2 regions of the Pantoea sp. X-Soil-ISGK-259 genome follow, and region 1 is predicted to be linked to the other one. Evidence: predicted binding sites of a transcription regulator. Region 1 holds the regulator's gene; the other holds the start of a gene.
The links. The regulator LexA, encoded in region 1, represses DNA repair genes until DNA is damaged. The targets are predictions, from matches to a motif close to TNCTGTATGTACATACAGNA.
Positions count from the first base shown of each region.

Region 2: a site for LexA is predicted at 2,485-2,504, ahead of umuD (translesion error-prone DNA polymerase V autoproteolytic subunit). Genes of this name have one in related genera too.

Region 1 is NZ_AP035986.1:288,663-300,466, forward strand. Features, by position in the region: gene plsB (glycerol-3-phosphate 1-O-acyltransferase PlsB) at 1-1,715, opposite strand, end outside; gene AC6I77_RS01285 (diacylglycerol kinase) at 1,844-2,212, shown strand; gene lexA (transcriptional repressor LexA) at 2,318-2,932, shown strand; gene dinF (MATE family efflux transporter DinF) at 3,031-4,353, shown strand; gene AC6I77_RS01300 (CsbD family protein) at 4,518-4,730, shown strand; gene zur (zinc uptake transcriptional repressor Zur) at 4,820-5,341, opposite strand; gene AC6I77_RS01310 (conjugal transfer protein TraF) at 5,792-7,042, shown strand; gene dusA (tRNA dihydrouridine(20/20a) synthase DusA) at 7,148-8,140, shown strand; gene pspG (envelope stress response protein PspG) at 8,321-8,587, shown strand; gene AC6I77_RS01325 (quinone oxidoreductase) at 8,799-9,782, opposite strand; gene dnaB (replicative DNA helicase) at 9,879-11,285, shown strand; gene AC6I77_RS01335 (Lrp/AsnC family transcriptional regulator) at 11,415-11,804, shown strand, end outside.
Region 2 is NZ_AP035986.1:1,796,289-1,808,092, reverse strand. Features, by position in the region: gene AC6I77_RS08425 (LysR family transcriptional regulator) at 1-732, shown strand, start outside; gene umuC (translesion error-prone DNA polymerase V subunit UmuC) at 773-2,041, opposite strand; gene umuD (translesion error-prone DNA polymerase V autoproteolytic subunit) at 2,044-2,463, opposite strand; gene AC6I77_RS08410 (hypothetical protein) at 2,801-3,052, shown strand; gene AC6I77_RS08405 (hypothetical protein) at 3,160-3,384, opposite strand; gene AC6I77_RS08400 (biofilm development regulator YmgB/AriR family protein) at 3,992-4,186, shown strand; gene AC6I77_RS08395 (manganese catalase family protein) at 4,466-5,314, shown strand; gene AC6I77_RS08390 (glucose 1-dehydrogenase) at 5,377-6,240, shown strand; gene AC6I77_RS08385 (UV damage endonuclease UvsE) at 6,233-7,243, opposite strand; gene AC6I77_RS08380 (MmcQ/YjbR family DNA-binding protein) at 7,346-7,711, shown strand; gene zinT (metal-binding protein ZinT) at 7,778-8,428, opposite strand; gene katE (catalase HPII) at 8,816-11,080, shown strand; gene AC6I77_RS08365 (methyl-accepting chemotaxis protein) at 11,178-11,804, opposite strand, start outside.

The sequences.
Region 1 (11,804 bases):
GAAAGATCGGGTACGGTCGCATTGGGCGAATAAGGCACATTACGCAGCAACTGGGTATAGCACTCCAGCTGTTCAATCAGCTGTTCACGGGTTAGTGAGCGCTGACGTGACGCCAGCAGCGCCGTGACACAGAGGTTCATCGCGTTAGCCGCGCCCGCTTCATTAATACGCACCATCAGACTGGCCGCGATGTCATTAACGGTCGGCGTTAACCAGCTCGGACGTTGCGGCTCAATCGGATCGATCGCGTCGCGCCATTCCGGCACCCGCTTATTGAGATAGTTGACCAGCGGCAGCGGTTCGCCGAAGTTAACGTAACCCTGACCGAGATTGCGCAGCTTGCGTAAGCCGCGCACCATCTGCATGAAGCCCTCTTTCTCTTTGGCTGCACCGCGTAGTTCTTTGGCGTAAGTGCCCACTTCCATCACGTGCTCATAACCGATGTAGATCGGCACCAGCGTGATGGGGCGATTTCCGCCGCGCAGCATCGCCTGTAAGGTCATGGCTAAGGTGCCGGTTTTCGGGTCCAGCAGGCGACCGGTACGTGAACGGCCTCCTTCGACAAAGTATTCAACTGAATAGCCGCGGGTGAACAGCTCGCCGAGATATTCGCGGAATACCGTGGCGTAAAGCTTATTGCCTTTAAAGGTACGACGAATAAAGAAGGCGCCCAGACGACGGAAAATCGGTCCGGCTGGCCAGAAGTTGAGATTGATACCCGCGGCAATGTGCGGCGGCACCAGCCCCTGATGATAGAGCACATAGGAGAGCAGCAGATAATCCATATGGCTGCGATGGCAGGGTACATAGACAATCTCGTGGCCATCCTGCGCCAGCTGGCGAACTTTTTCACCGCCATTGACGTTGATGCCCTGATAGAGACGACTCCAGAGCCAGCCCATCACACGGTCGGTGACGCGAATGGCTTCATAGGAGAAGTTAGCAGCGATCTCTTCCATCATCTCAACAGCATTCTGCTGGGCTTTCTCATGGGAGATTTTTTTGCTGCGCGCTTCATCTTCGACGGCTTTTTCAATCGCTTTGGATTGCAGCAGACGATTAAACAGATCCTGACGCGCCGGTAAACGCGGGCCGATCGCCGCCAGTCGCTGACGGGCAAAATGGATGCGTGCCACGCGAGCCAGTTTCTGGGCAATCGACTTGTCCGTACCGTGTTCCGTTGCCATGCGGCGCAGCGAGACGGTCGGCGAGAAGCGGACAAAACTGTCACGTCCGTGCCAGATGACCGCAAAGAATTTCTGCACCCCATTCAGCACACGCAGATGCGGCGTCGCTTCGCCCTGGACTTCACGTCCTGGCGCACGACCAAACATCACGGTGACCGGCAGCATCTGAATATCCAGCTCAGGATTATTGCGATGCAGGTCGAGGTAATCGTGAAAGATTTTTACCGATTCAACGCTGGGCACAAAATAGGGAAATACGCGTGGGCCATTATGAATAAACACGTGGCGCGGCAGCAGCGAACCATCAATCTCCAGCGGAATCAGCGGATCGGGCAGATGATGCCGCAGACACTGTGCGCGTAAAGTCAGTAAGTCAGCCTTCGAATCGTAAGGCAAAACATACATAATAGGTCGGGTCGGATCCAGACCATGTTCAGACACGGGATCGGCCGGAATGGCCTTACTTTTTACCAAAAAGGAGAGTGGTAAATTAAGTAATTTGTAATAGAGTTTACGCCAACCTGACATAGACAACATGAAGCCTCTTGTTAGCAAAGCGCCGCAAGCATACCAGAAAGCGCAGCGAAGATCTGTGGTGGTGCCAATTGCACGCAGCCCAGACATTGACGTCAATTGAATGAAAGGGTTCCCACATCATGGCAAATAATGCCACCGGACTTATCAGAATAGTAAAAGCCGCAGGCTACTCCTGGCAGGGACTGCGTGCCGCCTGGCAGCATGAAGCCGCCTTTCGGCAGGAAGCCCTGGCTGCGCTGGCCGCTATTATTATCGCGTGCTGGCTGGATGTCGATGTGATCGCCCGCATCCTCATGATTGGCGCCGTGGTGCTGGTCGTCATTGTCGAAATCCTCAATAGCGCCATTGAAGCGGTGGTTGACCGGATTGGTCAGGAACATCATCCCCTGGCGGGCCGGGCCAAAGACATGGGCTCGGCGGCGGTACTGATCAGCATCTTACTGGCCCTGTTTGTCTGGGTCGCGCTGCTCTGGACACATTTGCGATAAGCCTTCCATAACGCGCCTGAGGGCGCGTTTTCCCTGACAATCGGTTTCCATTTCGCCAATACCTGTATATACTCACAGCGACTGTATAAACAACCAGGGGGCGGGATGAAAGCATTAACCAGCAGGCAGCAGCAGGTCTATGACCTGATTCGCGACCATATATCTTCAACGGGCATGCCGCCTACGCGTGCAGAGATCGCCGCGCAACTGGGCTTCCGTTCGCCAAATGCGGCTGAAGAGCATCTGAAAGCGCTGGCGCGTAAAGGCGTTATTGAGATCGTTTCGGGTGCATCACGCGGCATTCGTCTGTTAATGGAAGAAGAAGTTTCAGAAGGACTACCGCTGATTGGCCGGGTTGCTGCCGGTGAGCCGATCATGGCGCAGGAACATATCGAAACCCACTACAAAGTGGATCCGGGCCTGTTCAAGCCTTCTGCCGACTTCCTGCTGCGCGTCAGCGGAATGTCGATGAAAGATATCGGGATTATGGACGGCGACCTGCTCGCGGTACATAAAACCCAGGATGTGCGCAACGGTCAGGTTGTCGTGGCACGTATTGATGATGAAGTCACCGTTAAACGCTGGAAAAAGCAGGGTGCTATCGTGCACCTTCTGCCTGAAAACAGCGATTTTGACCCTATCGTGGTCGACACCCGTGCGCAGTCACTGACCATTGAAGGTCTTGCGGTTGGCGTGGTGCGTAACGGCGAGTGGCTTTGATTCTGAGGCCTGCGTGCATTCGCCTTTTCTGATGCTATTCTGTCTGCCCTAATTTTGTTGCCTGCTTTGCTGCAGCGACACTGAGCACGGAACGGCGAATGCGCTTTATCACGGCAACGGATAAAAATCTCTGGCGGCTTGCGCTGCCGATGATCCTTTCAAATATCACCGTTCCCTTACTGGGCGTGGTCGATACTGCAGTTATTGGTCATCTCGACAGCCCTGTCTATCTTGGCGGGGTTGCGGTCGGGACCACAGTGACCAGCTTCCTCTTTATGTTGCTGCTTTTCCTTCGAATGAGTACCACTGGCCTGACGGCACAGGCGTTTGGTGCGGGCGATAAAACCGCTCTGGCACGCGCGCTGACGCAGCCGCTGATCATTGCGCTGCTGGCCGGCGTGCTGTTCATCGCATTGCGTTATCCGATTATTCAGCTGGCGACCCATCTGGTAGGTGGCAATCCTGATGTACTGGAACAGGCGGCGCTGTTTATTCAGATTCGCTGGCTCAGTGCACCTGCAACGCTGGCAAACCTGGTCATCCTGGGCTGGCTGTTGGGCGTTCAGTATGCGCGGGCGCCGGTAATCCTGCTGATAGTGGGCAATCTGGTGAACATCGTGCTCGATCTCTGGCTGGTGATGGGGCTGCACTGGGGTGTCGCGGGAGCAGCAACCGCCACGGCGCTGGCGGAGTACATCACGCTGGGCGTCGGCGGCATCATGGTCTGGCGGGTGTTAAAGCTGCGCGGTATTACGTTTAATCTGCTGAAGCAGAGCTGGCGCGGTGACAGCGGCCGACTGCTGCGACTGAACCGGGATATCATGTTGCGCTCTCTGATGCTGCAGCTCTGTTTCGCCTCGCTGACCGTGCTGGGTGCGCGGCTGGGTCCGGATGTGGTGGCGGTTAACGCGGTATTACTGATGTTCATTACCTTTACTGCCTACGCGCTGGATGGTTTTGCCTACGCGGTTGAAGCTTTTGCCGGCGAAGCGCATGGCGCAAAAGATGGCAGTAAATTGCAGCACGTCTGGCACTCAGCCTGTCGGCAGGCGGTGGTAGTCGCGCTCTTCTTCTCGCTGGTTTATGCCATTTTTGGCCCGCAGATTGTTACCCTGCTGACCTCGCTTGAGTCACTGCAGCAGACAGCTGACCGCTATCTGGTCTGGCAGATAATCATGCCGCTGATCGGCGTCTGGTGTTATCTGCTGGATGGAATGTTCATCGGGGCGACACGTGGACGCGAGATGCGTAACAGCATGGTCGTGGCGGCGGCTGGCTACTTTCTGACGCTGCTCAGCGTACCGTTGCTGGGCAACCACGGTCTCTGGCTGGCGGTGACGGTATTCCTGGCGCTGCGCGGCCTGTCACTGTGGCTCATCTGGCGTAAGCACTGGCGTCAGAACAGCTGGTTTGAGGCGTGATCCAGCAGCGCTGACCCGGGAGGATACGGATTATTCTGTATTATTCTGCATTTTTGAAATTGGCTACTACAATTAACTCTAACAAGCGAAGTTAACCCGCGCTTTGTATCGTTATTTTGTTAAGCAGCAAGATAATTATTTAACCCGAGGATTGGAGGTCTGCCATGAACAAAGATGAAGCGAGCGGCAACTGGAAGCAGTTCAAAGGCAAAATGAAAGAGAAATGGGGCAAGCTGACCGACGATGATATGCAGGTTATCGAAGGTAAACGCGATCAGCTGGTCGGTAAAATCCAGGAACGCTACGGCTATGCAAAAGATGAAGCAGAGCGCGAAGTAGCAGACTGGGAAGGCACCAATAAAGATTACCGCTGGTAATCAGCGCATTCCCCGATAGCCCGCTAAAATCGTTCCGGCGCGCCTGCACCGGAACAGTACAGGGACGGAACCGCACAAGGATGTGCCCGTCAGCCGCGTTTTCCCCGCTTTTTACCCTCATCCTGATGATTATGATCGCAACTCTCATGGTGCGTGCAGGCTTCAACGACGGCACAACTTTCACATAAACCATGTGCTTCAATCACGCTGTGGCGTAATGCAAACTGCGCTTCACCCGCCAGTGTCGCGATAATCTTTTCTACGCCCTGTGCCTGTTTCTCTGTAACGGCTGCACAACGGTCACAGACCAGCATGACTGACGTATGTGCCGGTGCTTCAAAGTGGTGACACATGACGTAGCTATTGTTGGATTCCACCCGATGAATGAAACCCTGTTCCAGCAGGAAATCCAGCGCCCGATAGACCGTGGGCGGCTTAGCCTGTGGTTCGCTGACGCGAAGTTGATCCAGCAGGTCGTAGGCGCTGATAGAGCCCGGCTGTTCCGCCATCAGGCGCAACACCTCAGCACGTTGCGAAGTCAGACGCACACCGCGCTGCAGGCACATTTTTTCGGCCTGAATCAAAATTTGCTGCGACGTCATGTTGGTCATGAAAATTCTCCGCTGGATAAGTGATGTTATTTTATCACACATAGTTTCGCGGTGCTGAGGTTGGTTTTTGTCTGATAAAACAGCATTATTCGCCTGATAAAGCAGCATATTTAGAATTCAGCCCGCTTTTTATCTCAAATATGACGATAATTCAGATCCATTCTGCAACCGTCTGAAGCGGAATTTGTTGGCATTTTGCTTTGCATCTCACTGAGTTAAGAAGTAATGTTCAGAAAGACTTAAGAAAAGTCTGGCATTGTTTGAAATGCACCGATGCAGTCTGAACTATTACAACGGTTTTTTGATTGGAAAACGTCCAATCCTTTGAATTAAGACACTGTTTCCTTTGAATTCACAGCAATAACGCGTTAGCCAGGGTTCACAATAGGGCTAACAAACTATTCAGTCGTTGAATGTTTCAATGACAATTTCTCAGGTGATGGCAGGCAAATGGTGAAAAAATCCGCTCAACGTTCAGCGCTGAAGTACTCCGCTGTAGTGACCGCGCTTTTCCTTTCTTCTTCCGCCATGGCGGCAGGGACCTGGTACGATGCACGTAATGACGCCATGGGTGGCACCGGCGTAGCATCTTCTCTTTATGGTTCCGCAGTGCTGGCGAACCCGGCATTGATGACGCGTGCTAAACCCGACGATAACGTCAGCATTATTGTTCCTTCAGCGGGTATTCAGGTTACTGACAAAGATAAGCTGCTTGATAAAGTTGATGATATTTCGGACACCGTGGATCGTTACCGCACAGTGCTGAATAACTTTACGCCAGCGGATTTCTTCCGCGGCTACCCTGAATTACGCGCCGCCTCCGGCGATGTCGCTAACAAACTCAGCGATTTGCGTGGCAACAAAGCGGATGGCAGTGCGGGTGCGGCCGTGGCCGTGACCATCCCCAATGAGACCCTGCCTTTCGCCTTTATCACCAAAGCCTACGGAACCGCGCACGTCCGCGCCAATGTCGTACAGGGTGATATCGACTATCTGCGCGGTGTTGCTGACGGTACGCGGTTCCCACGTCCTGGCGATCAAAATAACCTGCGCTCCAGCGCCAATGGCCTGGCGGCACTGACCACCGATTACGGTGTCGCGGTGGCGCATGAGTTCACCATCGCCGGTCAGCCAGTATCTGTTGGTGTGACGCCAAAAGTGCAGAAAACCTGGCTCTATAACTATACCGCCAGCATCTACAACTACGACAAGAACGACATCAACAATAGTAAGTATCGCAGCACCGACACCGGCTTTAACGTTGATGCCGGTCTGGCGACCACCTTTGCTGAAAACTGGACGCTGGGCGTGACCGGACAGAACCTGGTTTCACGCGATCTGCAGACCAGAGAGGTCAATGGTTACCGCGACACCTACCAGATTCGCCCGCTGGTCACCACCGGTCTCTCCTGGGATAAAGGTCCGTTTACCGTGACGGGCGATGTGGATCTGACGGAAACCAAACGCTTCAAAAGCCAGGATAACAGCCAGTATGCGGCGGTGGGCGCGGAATACCGCGTATTTGACTGGCTGCAGCTGCGTGGCGGTTATCGTGCGGACATGCGTTCTCACGACGAGAATGTCGCCACAGCAGGTTTTGGTGTGTCACCGTTTAACAAAGCCGTCCATCTGGATCTGGCTGGCTCAGTGGGTGCTAACAACACCTGGGGCGCGATGATGCAGCTCGGCTTTAACTTCTAACCGCGTTATTCAGGCTGTCGGGGTCGGGCGATGCACTATCGCCCGACCTTGTGTTATCCTTGCACAGAATTCCATCATCTTTAATTACCGGATTGCCTGCGCTTCATGTCTAATTTCTCTTCGCAACGCTTCTCTATTGCCCCTATGCTCGACTGGACCGATCGTCACTGTCGCTATTTTCATCGTCAGCTGACCGGCGATACGCTGCTCTACACCGAAATGGTGACCACGGGCGCGATCATTCATGGCAAAGGGGATTACCTGGCTTACAGTGAGGCGGAACATCCGGTCGCATTGCAGCTCGGTGGAAGCGATCCGGCGGCGCTGGCGCAGTGCGCGAAGCTGGCAGAGCAGCGTGGCTACGATGAAGTGAACCTCAATGTCGGCTGTCCCTCCGATCGCGTACAAAATGGTCGTTTCGGTGCCTGCCTGATGGCCGAAGCGAATCTGGTTGCGGATGCCATTAAAGCGATGCGCGACGTGGTCTCCATTCCGGTCACGGTGAAAACCCGCATCGGGATTGATGAGCTGGATAGCTATGAATTCCTGACTGATTTCATCGGCACGGTGGCGGGACGCGGCGAGTGCGAGACATTTATCATTCATGCGCGCAAAGCCTGGCTCTCTGGCCTCAGCCCTAAAGAGAACCGCGAAATTCCCCCGCTGGATTATCCACGCGTCTATCAGCTGAAACGCGATTTTCCGCATCTGACGATCGCGCTGAATGGCGGCGTGAAAACGCTGGAAGAGGCAAAGACTCATCTGCAACACCTCGATGGTGTGATGATGGGACGTGAAGCCTATCAAAACCCCGGCATTCTGGCGCAGGTCGATCAGACGTTGTTTGGTCGTCAGCATCCGGCGGCTAACCCGGTGGACGTGGTGCGCGCCATGTACCCCTACATTGAAGCGGAACTGGCGAAGGGCACCTATCTGGGGCACGTCACGCGCCATATGCTGGGACTGTTCCAGGGCATTCCCGGCGCCCGTCAATGGCGACGCCACCTGAGTGAAAACGCCCACAAACCGGGTGCTGATGTCCGTGTGCTGGAAGCCGCGCTGGCGCTGGTAGCGGATAAGATCCCGCAGGAAGCCTGATCTGCAATCCCGTCCTGAAAAACCAGCCATCAGGGTTGGTTTTTTTTACGCCACTTTATGGTTTTTTTCGCCAAAGCGTCATGCGGCTTTTGATTTTTATTATATAAAAATCAATGAATTAATGGTTGGCACGCTTCTTGTAATAGCGATAACAATCGATTTCAAAAAAGGAGCGCTGACGTGGAAATATTATTCGTATTAGGGTTTTTCCTGATGCTGTTGCTGACCGGTGTTTCGCTGATTGGTGTGCTGGCGGCACTGGTTGTCGCAACCATCGTGATGTTTGTCGGTGGACTGTTCGCACTCGTGATCAAAGTATTGCCGTGGCTGGTGCTGGCGGTGATCGCTGTATGGCTGCATCGGGCCTTTTTTGGCGACAGCGATGCGCGAGCGCGTCGTAAGCTGAGACGTAAAATCGACAGGCTGGACCGTAAAGGCTGGCGCTAAATGCGGTGATGATCACACTGTGAGAGATTGCTCAGCGCTGAACTGCAATTAACCATACTTTTTACTTATGTTTTCTGGCAGGATGCCTGAGGTCAAATCGATGTGCCATCGACTCGACATGAATTCATCGCCGCTGTCCCTACACCAGCGCGAACAAAAAATAAAAAACAGAAGAGGGCTTCCCATGGGAAGCCCTTTTTGTTGCCTGCAATTACGGGATTAACAGACAGGATCCCTGCGTGGCGCGGCTCTCCAGCAACTGGTGCGCTTTGCTGGCCTCTTTCAGCGCAAACTTCTGCTGTTCCGGCACATCCACTTTAATTGCGCCACTCGCCAGCAGAGAGAACAGTTCGGCGCTGGCGATTTCCAGCTCCTGACGGTTGGTGACATAGCCAAAGAGTGAAGGGCGGGTCACAAACAGTGAGCCTTTTTTATTCAGAATACTGAGATCAACGCCGGTTACCGGCCCCGATGCGTTACCAAAACTGACCATCAGGCCATGACGGCGCAGCGAGTCCAGCGACGCCTCCCAGGTATCTTTACCCACGGAGTCATACACCACGGCCACTTTTTTCCCTTCAGTCAGCTCGCTGACGCGCTGTGCAATGTTCTCTTCGCGGTAATTAATGGTCGCCCAGGCGCCGGCATTTTTCGCCATGGTGGCTTTTTCCGCTGAACCCACGGTGCCGATCAAATGCGCGCCCAGCGCTTTTGCCCACTGACAGGCGATTAATCCGACGCCGCCGGCGGCAGCATGAAACAGGAAGGTCTCACCGGCGCTGATTTTATAGGTCTGGCGCAACAGATATTGCGTGGTGAGTCCTTTCAGAAAGCTGGCTGCGCCCTGCTCAAAGCTGATGGCTTCCGGAAGATGCATCAGGCGATCTTCCGCCACGTTGTGCACGTCACTGTAAGCACCCATAGCCGCCATGCAGTAGACCACGCGATCGCCGGGTTTAAACAGGGTCACACCATGGCCTACGCGCGACACCACGCCCGCGGCTTCTGTCCCCAGGCCTGAGGGAAAATCGGCAACCGGATAGAGCCCGCTGCGAACATAAGTATCGATGTAATTAATCCCGATAGCGCGATTTTCAACCTGCACTTCATGTTCAGCGGGGTCAGCAGGTTCAAAATCCGTCCACGCTAAAACGTCCGGACCGCCATGTGCGCTGAACTGAATACGCTTTGCCATTCTGACTCCTGTGATTGTTTCATCATGAGGGTGAGGCACGCACCCCAACTAAGGTATACTTGCGCGTCCCCACAGAAGATCGGTAATGCATTCACTATGGCAGGAAATAAACCCACCAACAAATCGAACGAAACGCAGGATCGCCAGCTCGCAGGCGTGAAAATGCCCCCGCATTCTCTGGAAGCGGAGCAGTCGGTGCTCGGTGGGTTAATGCTGGATAACGAGCGCTGGGATAACGTCTCTGAGCGCGTCGTCGCGAATGACTTTTACAACCGCTCGCATCGGCTGATTTTTTCCGAGATGCAGCGGCTGCTGGAAAACAGCAAACCCATTGACCTGATTACGCTCTCCGAATCGCTGGAAACCCGTGGTGAACTGGAGATGGCGGGCGGATTCGCCTATCTGGCTGAACTGGCGAAAAACACCCCGAGCGCGGCAAACATTGGCGCGTATGCTGACATCGTGCGTGAACGTGCGGTGGTGCGTGAGATGATCTCCGTCGCCAACCAGATTGCCGATGCCGGTTACGATCCGCAGGGACGTAACAGCGAAGAGCTGCTCGATTTTGCCGAGTCGAACGTCTTTAAAATTGCGGAAGCGCGCGCGGATAAAGATGCTGGCCCGAAAAACATTGAGCAGATTCTGGAATCGACCGTCTCCCGTATCGAATCGCTCTATCAGACGCCGCACGATGGTGTCACCGGCGTCGATACCGGCTATCAGGATCTGAATAAAAAGACCGCAGGCCTGCAGGGCTCTGACCTGATTATTGTCGCCGCACGTCCGTCGATGGGTAAAACCACCTTTGCGATGAACCTGTGCGAAAACGCCGCCATGCTGCAGGAAAAGCCGGTGCTGATATTCAGTCTGGAGATGCCCAGCGAGCAGATCATGATGCGTATGCTGGCCTCGCTCTCCCGCGTCGATCAGACCCGCATCCGAACCGGACAGCTGGATGATGAGGACTGGGCGCGAATCTCCGGCACCATGGGCATCCTGCTGGAGAAGAAGAACATGTACATTGATGACTCTTCTGGCCTGACGCCTACCGAAGTGCGTTCGCGCGCCCGGCGCATCTACCGTGAAAACGGTGGCTTAAGCATGATCATGATCGACTACTTACAGCTGATGCGTGTGCCGGCGCTGTCGGACAACCGTACGCTGGAAATTGCGGAGATCTCCCGCTCGCTGAAAGCGCTGGCCAAAGAGCTGAATGTACCGGTGGTGGCGCTGTCGCAGCTCAACCGCTCACTGGAACAGCGTGCTGACAAGCGTCCGGTCAACTCGGATCTGCGTGAATCGGGCTCGATCGAGCAGGATGCGGATTTGATCATGTTTATCTACCGCGATGAGGTTTACCACGAAAACAGCGATCTCAAAGGGATCGCCGAGATCATTCTGGGTAAACAGCGTAATGGTCCCATCGGTACGGTGCGCCTGACCTTTAACGGTCAGTGGTCGCGCTTTGATAACTACGCGGGCCCGCAATACGACGACGAATAATCGCCGGTTTGTGCTGTCATGCACGATCTGTGCATGACAGCACCCATCATCAGAAAATAGTGTTGGACAACCTCTCGGGTAATCGGGTTATCTGTAATAAAGCGACGCCTGGACCGATGTGGAAACGGAATGACTCACGTAGACGATTACGACCTTAAAATCCTCACTTTATTACAATCTAACGGCCGTCTGACCAATCAGGAACTCAGCGATCTGGTCGGCCTTTCCGCCTCACAATGTTCCCGCCGCCGTATCAATCTGGAACAGGCTAATCTCATCCTGGGTTATCACGCCCGGCTGTCGCCCGATGCGATCGGACTTGGCATGGTGGGATTAATCGAGGTGCGCTTAATTAACCACACCGCAGAATATGTCGAGAGCTTTCACCGCATGGTGGAGCAGGAGCAGGCGATCGTGGACGCTTACAAAACGACCGGTGACGCTGACTATCTGCTTAAAGTGGCGGTGGCCGATCTCAATTCCCTCAGTGCACTAATCAGCCAGTTAGTCGCGGGCCAC
Region 2 (11,804 bases), 1.5 Mb from region 1:
CCCCGCGCTTTTATGCTGAGCGAGTTTGGCGAACAGGTGATGGCAGAAGCCAGTGCTATGGAAAGCGCTATGCAGGCGATGAGTCGTAAAGCCGCCTGCGGCGATAGCATCCCTGCAGGTAACGTTCGCATCGCCAGCACAGACACACTCGCCACTGTGTTTGTCATACCTGCCATTCAGCGCCTGCGCGAACAATACCCGGATATCACCGTAACCTTATTGACCGGAATAGGCCTCTCCGATATCTCTTACCGTAGTGTGGATATAGCCATTCGTGGTGCCCGACCCGATTCTGAAGAGTTAATAGTTAAACGACTAGCGACCATTGATATGGGGCTTTACGCCAGCCAGCGTTATTTTGATCGGCTCGGAGAACCGCAGCAAGAAAGCGGATTGACTGATCATCAACTGGTCATGTTTCCGGCAGACATGGTGCCTCGTCATCGACAAAACCTGTGTGGCTTTGCAGTAAACAGCCAGCAAGTCGTGCTGGAATGTAATACACAACTGCTGATGCAATCCGCTATTAAACGCGGGATTGGCATCGGCCTGCTTTCGACATTTTTAGCTAACTGCGATCCGCAATTAATCCCGGTATTTCCTGAAAAGCGCGACCCGGTTGATATCTGGCTGGTGCTCCATCCGGATCTGCAAAAAGTCGCACGTATCAGGGCAGTGATTACGGCGCTGGAGCAGTGCTTTGCGGAAGAAACCAGGTTAAGAGAAATTTAGCAGACCTTGCGGTTTCAGTAGCTGAGGAAAACCACCCAACCTACTTAACCGCCGCCACCGGCAAATCCGTTACCCGCGTGGTATAGGCAGGTGACAGCATCTCGCGCTTCATCGCCCAGGCCTTGTTGATCCCCTGCCCGGCAAACCAGAGTTTGCCGCTGCCGCTTTTGTTAATATTATCGATCAGCGTCATCAGCTCTTCGCTATTGCGGCGTGGCTGATGTTCGTCAAACAGATCAAGCTGAGCCACGCCATGGCTGAAAAAATCTCCCAGTACGATGCCCGCTTTCATGTAGCGATGCCCCTCAATCCAGATGTTATCCAGACACGCCATCGCAACGCCGACAATGTCGCGCGTGTCCTGCGTCGGGATCAGCAACTGACCGGTAGACTGATTACCATAAAAGGGTTCATCCGTAGCATGGGGGCTGGTACGCACAAAGACCCCTACCTGACGGCAATATTGATTGTCACGACGTAGTTTCTCTGCCGCACGTTCAGCATAGGCGCAGACGGCTTCGCGCATCTGGTCGTAGCTGGAAATACGGCTGCCGAACGAACGCGAACACATGATCTGCTGTTTATCCGGTATCACCGACTCCAGCTCCAGGCAGGATTCACCACGCAGCTCTCTGACGGTACGTTCCAGCACTACGCTGAACTGTTTGCGAATAGACTCGGTGCTTTGGCAGGCCAGATCTTTCGCCGTCGTAATGCCCATGGCGTTGAGCCGCTTGCCGATACGGTGACCGACACCCCAGACCTCAGCCACATCGACGAGGGCCAGTAGTTTTTTCTGCCGTTCGGGATCCGACAGATCGACAATGCCGCCGGTTTTGCTCCACTTTTTGGCCGCAAAATTCGCCAGTTTGGCCAGCGTTTTGGTCTGTGCAATGCCAACGCCCACCGTCAGATGGGTCTCTTTGCGTATCCGCTCTCTGACCTGGTGACCAAAGCTCTCCAGCGCCATACAGTTCTGCACGCCGGTGAGATCCATAAAGGCCTCATCGATCGAGTAGATCTCCACCGACGGCGCCATCTCTTCCAGAATCGTCATCACCCGAAGGCTCATGTCGGCGTAAAGCGCGTAATTTGAGCTGAAAACCTGTACATTGTGATGGGTCAGCGCTTCGCGCATTTTGAAATAGGGCGCGCCCATTTTGATGCCGGCTTTCTTCGCCTCGGCGCTGCGCGCAATCACACAGCCGTCGTTGTTCGATAGCACGACGACGGGCTTGCCTTTAAGGTCAGGCCGGAAAACGGTTTCGCACGACGCATAAAAGCAGTTCACATCCACCAGCGCGAACATGCTCAATGTGTCGCTTTAATCACAAACGTCACTACGCCAAACACCTCCAGCGCATCTTCGGTCTGGATAGCGATCGGTTTAAATTTGGTGTTCATCGGCATCAGTTGCAGGCAGGGATGAAGCTGAAGACGTTTAACGGTGAATTCACCGTCGACGGCAGCGACCACGATATCGCCGTGTGAGGCGGTGAGCGAGCTGTCGACGACCAGCATGTCACCATCATTGATGCCCGCCTCAATCATTGATTCACCGCTGACCCGCACAAAATAGGTGGCGCTGGGATGCTGAACCATGAGCGCATTGAGATCGATACGTTGTTCGACATAATCCTGCGCCGGTGAGGGAAATCCACACGGCACACGTTCGATATAAAGCGGTAAAGACATGACGGCGCGGACGTCCGCAGGTTTAATGAATTCCACAATTACACTCCTTTTTCAGATTACTGTATATAAATACAGTAATAGCTAATCCCCCTTTTAATCAAGTGACGTGGACCCCTTTTACGCGAAGAGATTGATGGTAATGCACTTTTTTTTAACCGTTTTTCTCTTACTGGTGTGAGAATAAACGGAAACAGGTTACTTTCGCCGCACTGCGGTAATAGTCTCGCTTTTTACTTACAGTCACGCCTCTTATAAATTAATCCGCCGATTATTTTGACTTAAGGAAAATCCGACAACGACTCTCTGGCATGGGGTGAGGTTTGAATATTTAGCGCGGGCTGGTTATTCTGCCTTTTTAAAGCATGGAGGGGTTATGGCAGACGACGATCGCATCAAACATCTGGAAGAGGCAGTCGCACAGTTAACCGTTGAGACGACGGTATTAAAAGCGATACTCGGTCAGCAAATTGCACTGAATAATCTCAATTACAAAGGGAAGTTTGACGATGTACTGGCGGCGCTGGCGAAAGAATATGCCGAACGCGGTCTGGAGGAAGGTAATAATCAGGCCATCCATGATGCCCTGCGTGAATATATTAAATATGAACCGCCCGCAATGGAATAAGCAAACGTTGGGCAACGTTCGCTTGCCGACGACGTTATCGGCTCCTGAACGCTGCCCTTCCCTGATCGGCCTGCTTCAGCAGCCGTTTCAGGCGAAGCGGTCAGAGATTAAGGCTGGCTGTCACTCTCCAGCGCATCCTGAATCGCATCGGCCAGATTACCAATTTCATTCGCCACAGCCTGCAGGTCCCAGGAGGTTTTTGAGCCGGTTGCCGACGTAGAAGCGCTGACGGACTCCTTTGCCACTGACAGCGCGGCCGCCACAGCAACTGAACGTTTATGTTGTTCCTGAGTCACGCCCGCAGGCGGAATCGCGAAATAGTCGTGAACCATGATCATTTCCTTGTGATGAATAAGAGGCCACCTTAGCTTTCTGCATCAGGCGTGGGAAGTGAATTATGCAGCCTGTGCCGTCAGAAGCACAAGATTGCAGCAGCCTGCCACCGCACTCTGACACTGCTCTCCATTTGTGGTGTAAAAAGCTGTACAGCTTTTGCTAAAATTCTCCTGAAAAACCGTTTTCACCCCGTCAGACAATCCGGGTAAAAAACGCAGAAACGGCCGCCTCAAAAAAACCCGCCTGACAAAAAAACTCATAACTTATTGTATTAGTTTAATTAAATAAAAAAATCGCATTCAGCGCACTTTACCACGGCTTATACCAGGCTAAAAAAATGAAATATTCTGTCAAAGTTTCTTGTACAACTTTTAAATTCCTGTATAACTTTATCTCGTGATGTTAAATCACTTGTAACGAGGTGCTTTGCACCGCATCTGAAGGTGTTGTGGATTTCCACCTTCAGATGCAATTTTTTTGCGTCAGCCGGCAACCGGCTATCAACCGACGCACACTCCCCAATTCTTTATGAGGCCTGACATGCAAACAACAATGAATACAGAGTCTCAGATTTCTGATTACTTTATGAACTCTGGCGCCGCGATGACGACAGAAAAACAGGTTATCGCTGCGGTTCACGCTGAACTCGCCCATTCAAAAGCCCATGTCTCAGATAAAGACATTGTGCTGGGCCTGATTCATCGCCTGGAGAGCGAGCGTGACGTAGTTAAGCAGGATATTTACCGTCAGGCTCTGGAACACGTTTTGCAACGTGCAACGGCCACCAGTGAAAGCTGAATTGTTAAACAGCTATAGCGGAAGTGAGGATGCTTTCCCGTACTGAATCAGCCCCTTTTAATGGGGGCTTTTTTATCTCTTCTGCACTGAGTCATATGTCACTTTCTCATCGTTGATATTGCCTGTCCTGTCGTACCAGATATAGCTCCGAAAATGACCTATTTCCCCGCTTTTTTTACCGTAAATTCCGATTAATTGCTCTCGTTTCGCTTTATTTATCCGATATCTGTGTCCAGGCTTTTCCTGCATCTACTGCAAACACAGGCGAGGAAAATAGCTATGTTTCATCATTCATCAAAACTTCAATTCCCGGTTCGTGTAGAGAAGCCCGACCCAGAGTTTGCCATGCTGTTACAGCAAGCCATCGGCGGCGTCGAAGGTGAGATTCGTGTAGCGATGCAATACTTTTTCCAGGCGATGGGCGCGCGAGGTGATGCGCGGATTCGGGATCTGCTGATCTCCACCGCCACCGAAGAGCTGAGTCATATCGAAATGCTGGGCTACGCTGTGGCGCTGAACCTTGAAGGCGCACCGCTCTCTTACCAGGAAGCATCAGCCAAAGACCCGGTGGTTAATGCCATTCTGGGCGGCATGAACCCACGCCATATTCTCTCTTCCGGTCTGGCCGCGATGCCGGTAAACGCCAACGGCATGCCGTTCGACATGAGCCACATCTACGCGTCCGGCAACGTGGCCGCCGATATGCTGGCTAATGTCACCGCAGAAGCCACCGGTCGTGTTCTGGCGACCCGCCTCTACAACATGACCGAAGACAAAGGCATGAAGGATTTCCTCTCCTTCCTGATTGCCCGTGACACCATGCACCAGCAGCAGTGGCTGGCGGTGATCGAAGAGATGGGCGGATTGAACGCGTCGCTGCCGATCCCCAACAGCTTCCCGCAGGAACATGAAGCGCAGGAGCACGCTTACTACTGCCTGAATACCTCGCTGGATAAACCGCTGCCGGAAGGTCGCTGGAGCAGTGGTCCAGCTTACGATGGTCATGGTCAGTTCAGCGCGAAACAGCAGCCCGATATTCTGGGTGATGAACCGATACTCGGCAATGCCCGTCCCGGTTCCGGTGCACAGTCAGAACAGATCGATGGCGTCACACCACCAAAACCTTAATCCCTCGCCTGTCAGGGTCCAATGCCCTGACAGGGTTGATCCCTTTTTACGGAGGAAAAGTCATGTCATCCACTCAGCGTCCACTCCCCCCTTTTGCCGCGCAGCAGCAGACGTGGCCAGGCAGTACTGCCGCGATGCAGCCACAGCCCGATCACGGCGAAGAGAGCTATCAGGGTTCCGGCCGTCTGGCGGGTAAAAAAGCGATTATTACCGGCGGGGATTCTGGCATTGGCCGGGCCGTGGCCATTGCCTTTGCCCGGGAAGGTGCCGATGTGCTGATCTCTTATCTTGATGAGCATGAGGATGCGCAGGACACCGCCCGGCTTGTCGAGGCCGCCGGTCAGAAAGCGCTGCTGGTGCCAGGCGACATCACCGATGCCTCACACTGTAATGCGCTGGTTGATAAAGCCGTTGAAGCCTTTGGTGAGATTAACATTGTGGTCAATAATGCGGCATATCAGATGACACGCGAGTCGCTGGAGGAGATCAGCGACGACGAGTTTGATCGCACCATGAAAACGAATCTTTACGCGATGTTCTACATCACTAAAGCGGCCACAAAGCACATGCCAGCGGGCGGATCGATCATCAACACCGCCTCGATCAATGCCGACCAGCCGAAACCGAAGCTGCTCGCCTACTCCGCGACTAAAGCCGCCATTATTAACTTCTCCGGAGGCCTGGCTGCCCTGCTGGCAGAGAAAGGTATCCGAGCTAATGTGGTCGCGCCCGGTCCTATCTGGACACCGCTAATCCCCTCGACCATGCCGGTTGAACAGGTGAAAAACTTTGGCAGTGAAGTGCCGCTGCAGCGTGCCGGTCAACCTGCTGAGCTGGCACCCACCTACGTGATGCTGGCCAGTGACGAAGCCAGCTACATTTCCGGCGCGACTATCGCCGTTACGGGCGGCGTGGCTATTATTTAACGTTCGCCGCTTCCCTGGTCTCTTCGGCCAGGGAATTTCCTATCAGTTTCTGCGCGATCCCCCACTGATAAAGCGGGTCCCGCGCCAGATTCTTCATTTTCACTTCGCACATGATATCGAAATCCTGGAACGACAGTGCCCACGCATTCAGCGTCGGATTAAAGAAGTAGTCGGAGTGCGCCCGCAGTTTGCTTTTGCTCACACCCAGCTGCTGCTGATCGGGCCAGCCCTCCTCCGGAATAATTCCCTCCTGAGAAATCGAATAGTGCAGCACCGGCCGCATACCCCGCCATGAGTCAATGACGCTGGCAACACGCGCGTCATCCGGCTGAATAAACTCACTCTCTTTTACCCAGTGATGGTGAATATCCAGCACCACCGGACAGAGGGGTGCCGCCTGCAGCACATCATCCAGCGAGCAGGAAATCTCATCATTTTCAACCGTCAGCATCCGCCGCGCTTCCGGGCTGAGCTGAGTAAACGCGCGTTTAAAACCGTCGAATCCCGCCCTGCCATTCATATGAATGTTGATTTTAAAATCCTGGAAGGTCTTACCGTAGCCCATGAGACAGGCGCAAAGCGCGTGATACTCCACATCTTCCAGTGCGCGCGTCACCACATCCGGATTATCGGAAGCCAGCACCGTATATTGTCCCGGATGGAATGAGAGCCGGATTTGATGCGTCCGCGCCAGCTCGCCACAGCGGGCAAAGAGTGGATAAAGCTCAGGCAGAAATTCCGCAAAGAGCGGCGTGGCTTCGGGAACCGTATAGAGCGGCAGCAGGTCGCTGCCGATGCGCATCATTCTGAGTGGCGCCGGTAACGTAGCCAGATGCTCCAGTGTCAGGTAGAGATTATTAAGGTTAGTAACGGTAATCTCATGAATCAGCTGATGACGTTCAGCCTGAGGTAAACTCAGAAATCGTTTACGGGTGGTGGCGCGAAACGGGAAAAACTGTTTACCGTCGCTATTGAGATACTTACATGCAAAACCTAATTTCATGTCTGCTCCTGATTTATGCTTATCAGAAGTGTAACAGGCCTCTGGCGACCAGCCAGTCGCGGGCCACAGAGATCGGGGTTAACCATGACAGGGAGAATCACCATGCAGGGTCACCAGATCCAGCGCACCGCTATCGACGCGGCTGAACGGCTGCCCGCCGCCGAATCAGGCTATCCTTTCGGGCCGGAACATCAGGTTTATAAAGTGTGTGGAAAAGTGTTTTTACTGCTGACGGAACTGCGGGGCGTGCCGATTATCACCCTGAAGTGTGAACCGCAGCAGGCAGAGCTGCACAGGGTGATCTATCCCTCGATCACCGCCGGTTATCATATGAATAAACGTCACTGGATCACGGTGTATCCGGGTGACGGCCTCTCACCCGGCCTGATTCAGCAACTGGTTGAAGAGTCGTATCAGCGAGTGGTGCGCGGCATCCCCGCCTCACGCCGTCAGGCCTGGGTGGGATGACGGCGGTGGCAGCGCGTCACAGAAACCCCGCTGTCATCAGCGGGCCATCCGATCCCGGCCCTTCACTTAATGGTGCAGCATCTCTTCCACGACCTGTGGATTTGTCATCTGGTAAGGGTAATAAGTTGGCCAGTTGTCCATTTCAGCCAGCAACGTCTGCTGAGACTGATTACCTATAAAGATGTGGAAGTGAGCAGACTTGCGTGGGCCGATGGTATGATCGCTGAACTGCACATATTTCGGGGCGTTGCTGCTGGCGTCCTGACACTCAAACAGGTAACGCACCCCTTTTTTACCTGAGGTATAGGTCAGGATTTTGTGGCCTGCATAGCGATAGTGGCAGGCGCTGACCCGATCACCGACATGGAACTCCATTACCCCGTTTTCAATACCGATAGTATCGACGTCGGTGGCGTAGCCTTTGCGATAATAAGCTTTAATCTCCTCTGCCGTTTTGCTCTTGTCCTGCTGCGCTTTCTTCTGCCAGACCGGATCCAGCTCGCCGCTTTGCAGCAGCGGATAAACTGACTGCCACAGCCCGTCCCAGTCAGAGAGTGGGCGATCTTTCACGTCGCTGTCAGCAAAAACCCCTTCGGCTGCTTTCTGCTCCATTACTGATAGCGGTTTGCCATGTGTATGCGTGCTATGTGCCAGCGCCTGCTGGCTGATGAGCAGCGCGCCCATGATTCCCATCCATTTACCTGCATGATTCGTCAAAGCCTGATCCTCAGTCAACATTACAAAATGAAATGTTATGATATAACATTTCTAAACTCAATCAGGAATGACACCTCTCCCTATTAATTTTATTTATAGATTTTCACCCTCTCGCGGAATATCACGCAGTCCGGCGAGAGGCGAATCTGACAGGGTTACAAAGCAGGTAGCCAGCATAGCGGGTGCGGGCTGACACGCCGCTAAGCCAGACGGCACAAGGCGTGGATAAGCGAAGCGATAACAGACATTCAGACGTAAGCGTGGTTTTTCTGCCGGACAAAAAAGGGACAGTGACAGCGGTTAAATGGCCGGTTTACCCTCAGTATTGTTCAGGTTGTTCTATATTTAGTGTCGTCGAAAGTAAAATAACAGCTGGAGCATAGATTCATGTCGAAAGAAACAGAGAAGAAACCCCTGAGCGAACACGCCCCCACCACCGGTCCGGAATCATCAGAACCGGGTCTGGGATCGCTGGCACCGAAAGATGGTTCGCATCAGCCCCCAGCCGAACCGACCCCGCCAGGCAAACAGCCCACCGCCCCGGGCAGCCTGAAAGCGCCACAGACACACAGCGCCAAACTTGACCAGCTTGAAGCCAGCCGTAAAAACGGCACCCATCAGGCCCTCACCACGAACCAGGGCACGCGCATCGCCAATGACCAAAGCTCACTGCTCGCGGGTTCGCGAGGTCCGACGCTGCTGGAAGACTTTATACTGCGTGAGAAAATTACGCATTTTGACCATGAACGTATCCCGGAGCGTATCGTTCACGCCCGTGGTTCTGCCGCACACGGCTATTTTCAGCCTTACCGCTCACTGAAAGATCTGACCAAAGCGCAGTTCCTGAGCGACCCCGAGCAGACCACGCCGGTGTTCGTGCGTTTCTCCACGGTTCAGGGTGGTGCTGGCTCTGCGGATACCGTACGTGATATCCGCGGTTTCGCCGCCAAGTTCTACACCGAAGAAGGTGTCTTTGACCTGGTCGGTAACAACACGCCGGTATTCTTTATTCAGGATGCCCATAAATTCCCTGACTTTGTGCACGCCGTTAAGCCGGAGCCGCACAATGAAATCCCGCAGGGTCAGAGTGCCCATGACACCTTCTGGGATTACGTCTCTCTGCAGCCGGAAACCATGCACAACGTCATCTGGGCGATGTCTGACCGGGGTATTCCGCGCAGCTATCGCACCATGGAAGGTTTTGGCATTCACACCTTCCGCCTGATCAACGCCGAAGGCAAAGCGACCTTTGTCCGCTTCCACTGGAAGCCGGTGGCCGGTAAAGCTTCGCTGCTGTGGGATGAGTCGCAGAAACTGACCGGTCGCGATCCCGACTTCCATCGCCGCGATCTGTGGGAAGCGATTGAAGCCGGTGATTTCCCGGAATATGAACTGGGTCTGCAGCTAATCCCGGAAGAGGATGAATTCAAATTCGACTTCGATATTCTGGATGCCACCAAGCTGATCCCGGAAGCGCTGGTGCCGGTGGAAATTGTCGGCAAGATGGTGCTGAACCGTAACCCGGATAACTTCTTTGCGGAAACCGAGCAGGTGGCGTTCCACCCGGGCCATATCGTGCCGGGCCTGGATTTCTCCAACGATCCACTGCTGCAGGGCCGTCTGTTCTCCTATACCGACACGCAGATCAGTCGTCTGGGCGGACCGAACTTCCATGAGATCCCGATTAACCGTCCAACCTGCCCGTACCATAACTTCCAGCGTCAGGGCATGCATCGCCAGGACATCGACACCAACCCGGCGAACTACGAGCCAAACTCGATCAACGACAACTGGCCGCGCGAAACGCCACCGGCTGCGAAAGGCGGCGGTTTCGAGAGCTATCAGGAGCGCGTTGAGGGCCACAAAGTGCGCGAGCGCAGCCCGTCATTCGGTGAATATTATTCCCAGCCGCGCCTGTTCTGGAACAGCCAGACGGAAGTCGAACAGCAGCACATCATTGGTGCCTACTCATTTGAACTGAGTAAAGTGGGCCGTGCCTACATCCGTGAGCGCGTGGTGGATCTTCTGGCACGCATCGATACTAAACTGGCACAGGGCGTAGCGGATAATCTGGGCCTCGCCCTGACCGATGAGCAGCGCAATATCCAGCCTCCTGCGGCGGTGAATGGCCTGACGAAAGATGACAGCCTGAGCCTCTACGCTATCCCGGATGGTGAGATTAAAGGCCGTCAGGTGGCACTACTGCTGAGCGATGGTGTGAAGGCGGCGGATGTGCTGGCGATTCTGCAGGCGCTGAAAGCGGAAGGTGTGCACACAAAACTGCTGGCGCCGCATATGGGCCAGGTGCGCGCGGATGACGGTTCTGTGCTGCCGATCGATGCCACCTTCGCCGGCCTGCCGTCTCTGACTTTTGATGCGGTGATGGTGCCGAATGGTAATATTGATGCCCTGCTGTTAAGCGGCGATGCCCGCTACTTCCTGCTGGAAGCCTACAAACACCTCAAGGTGATTGGTCTGGTGGGCGACGCGCGTCGCTTTAAAGCGCAGTTCGGTCTGGAAGATGCCGATCAGGAAGAAGGCATTGTGCAGGGCGACGCGGCGGAGGACGCACTGATGTCTGATTTTACGCAGGCGATGAAAGCGCACCGCGTCTGGTCACGCAGCCAGAAGGCACAGTCCGTTCCTGCCTGATGCGTTAAGTGAATAAAAAACCGCCCCTGGGGGCGGTTTTTTTATGCTGAAACTGTAGCACGGCCGCGTGCGCAGTGATCCGTCAGATATTCCGTTATCAGAAAGTCTGCCAGTTCTCATTGTCTGTCACGGCGACAGGCTGACGTTTGGGCACGGCAATCGCCTTCGCAACCGGTGCGGCGGAGAACGCGGCGTGCATGCTGCCGGTTTTAAAGACCGATACCGTTTTACGCAGGTAGCTCGCCTGCTCTTCCAGTGAGGCAGCAGCAGTCGCGGACTCCTCTACCAGCGCGGCGTTCTGCTGCGTCACACCATCCATCTCAGAAACCGCAATGCAGACCTGCTCAATACCACGGGTCTGTTCAGTGGAGGAGGCAGCGATCTCTTCGATCAACTGCGTCACCCGGCTCACCGACTTCACGATGCTCTCCATGGCGATACCCGCCTGGGAAGCGTGACCGGCACCGGTTTTAATGCGCTCGGCTGAGCGGTCAATCAATCCACGAATCTCCTGCGCGGCACTGGCGCTGCGTCCGGCCAGCGAGCGTACTTCACCTGCGACAACGGCGAATCCACGCCCCTGCTCACCGGCACGCGCGGCTTCAACCGCAGCGTTCAGCGCCAGAATATTGGTCTGGAAGGCGATGCTGTCGATAATGGCGATAATACCGGCGATCTGATTCGAGCTTTCGCTGATCTGATCCATGTTGGCGATAACGCGGGC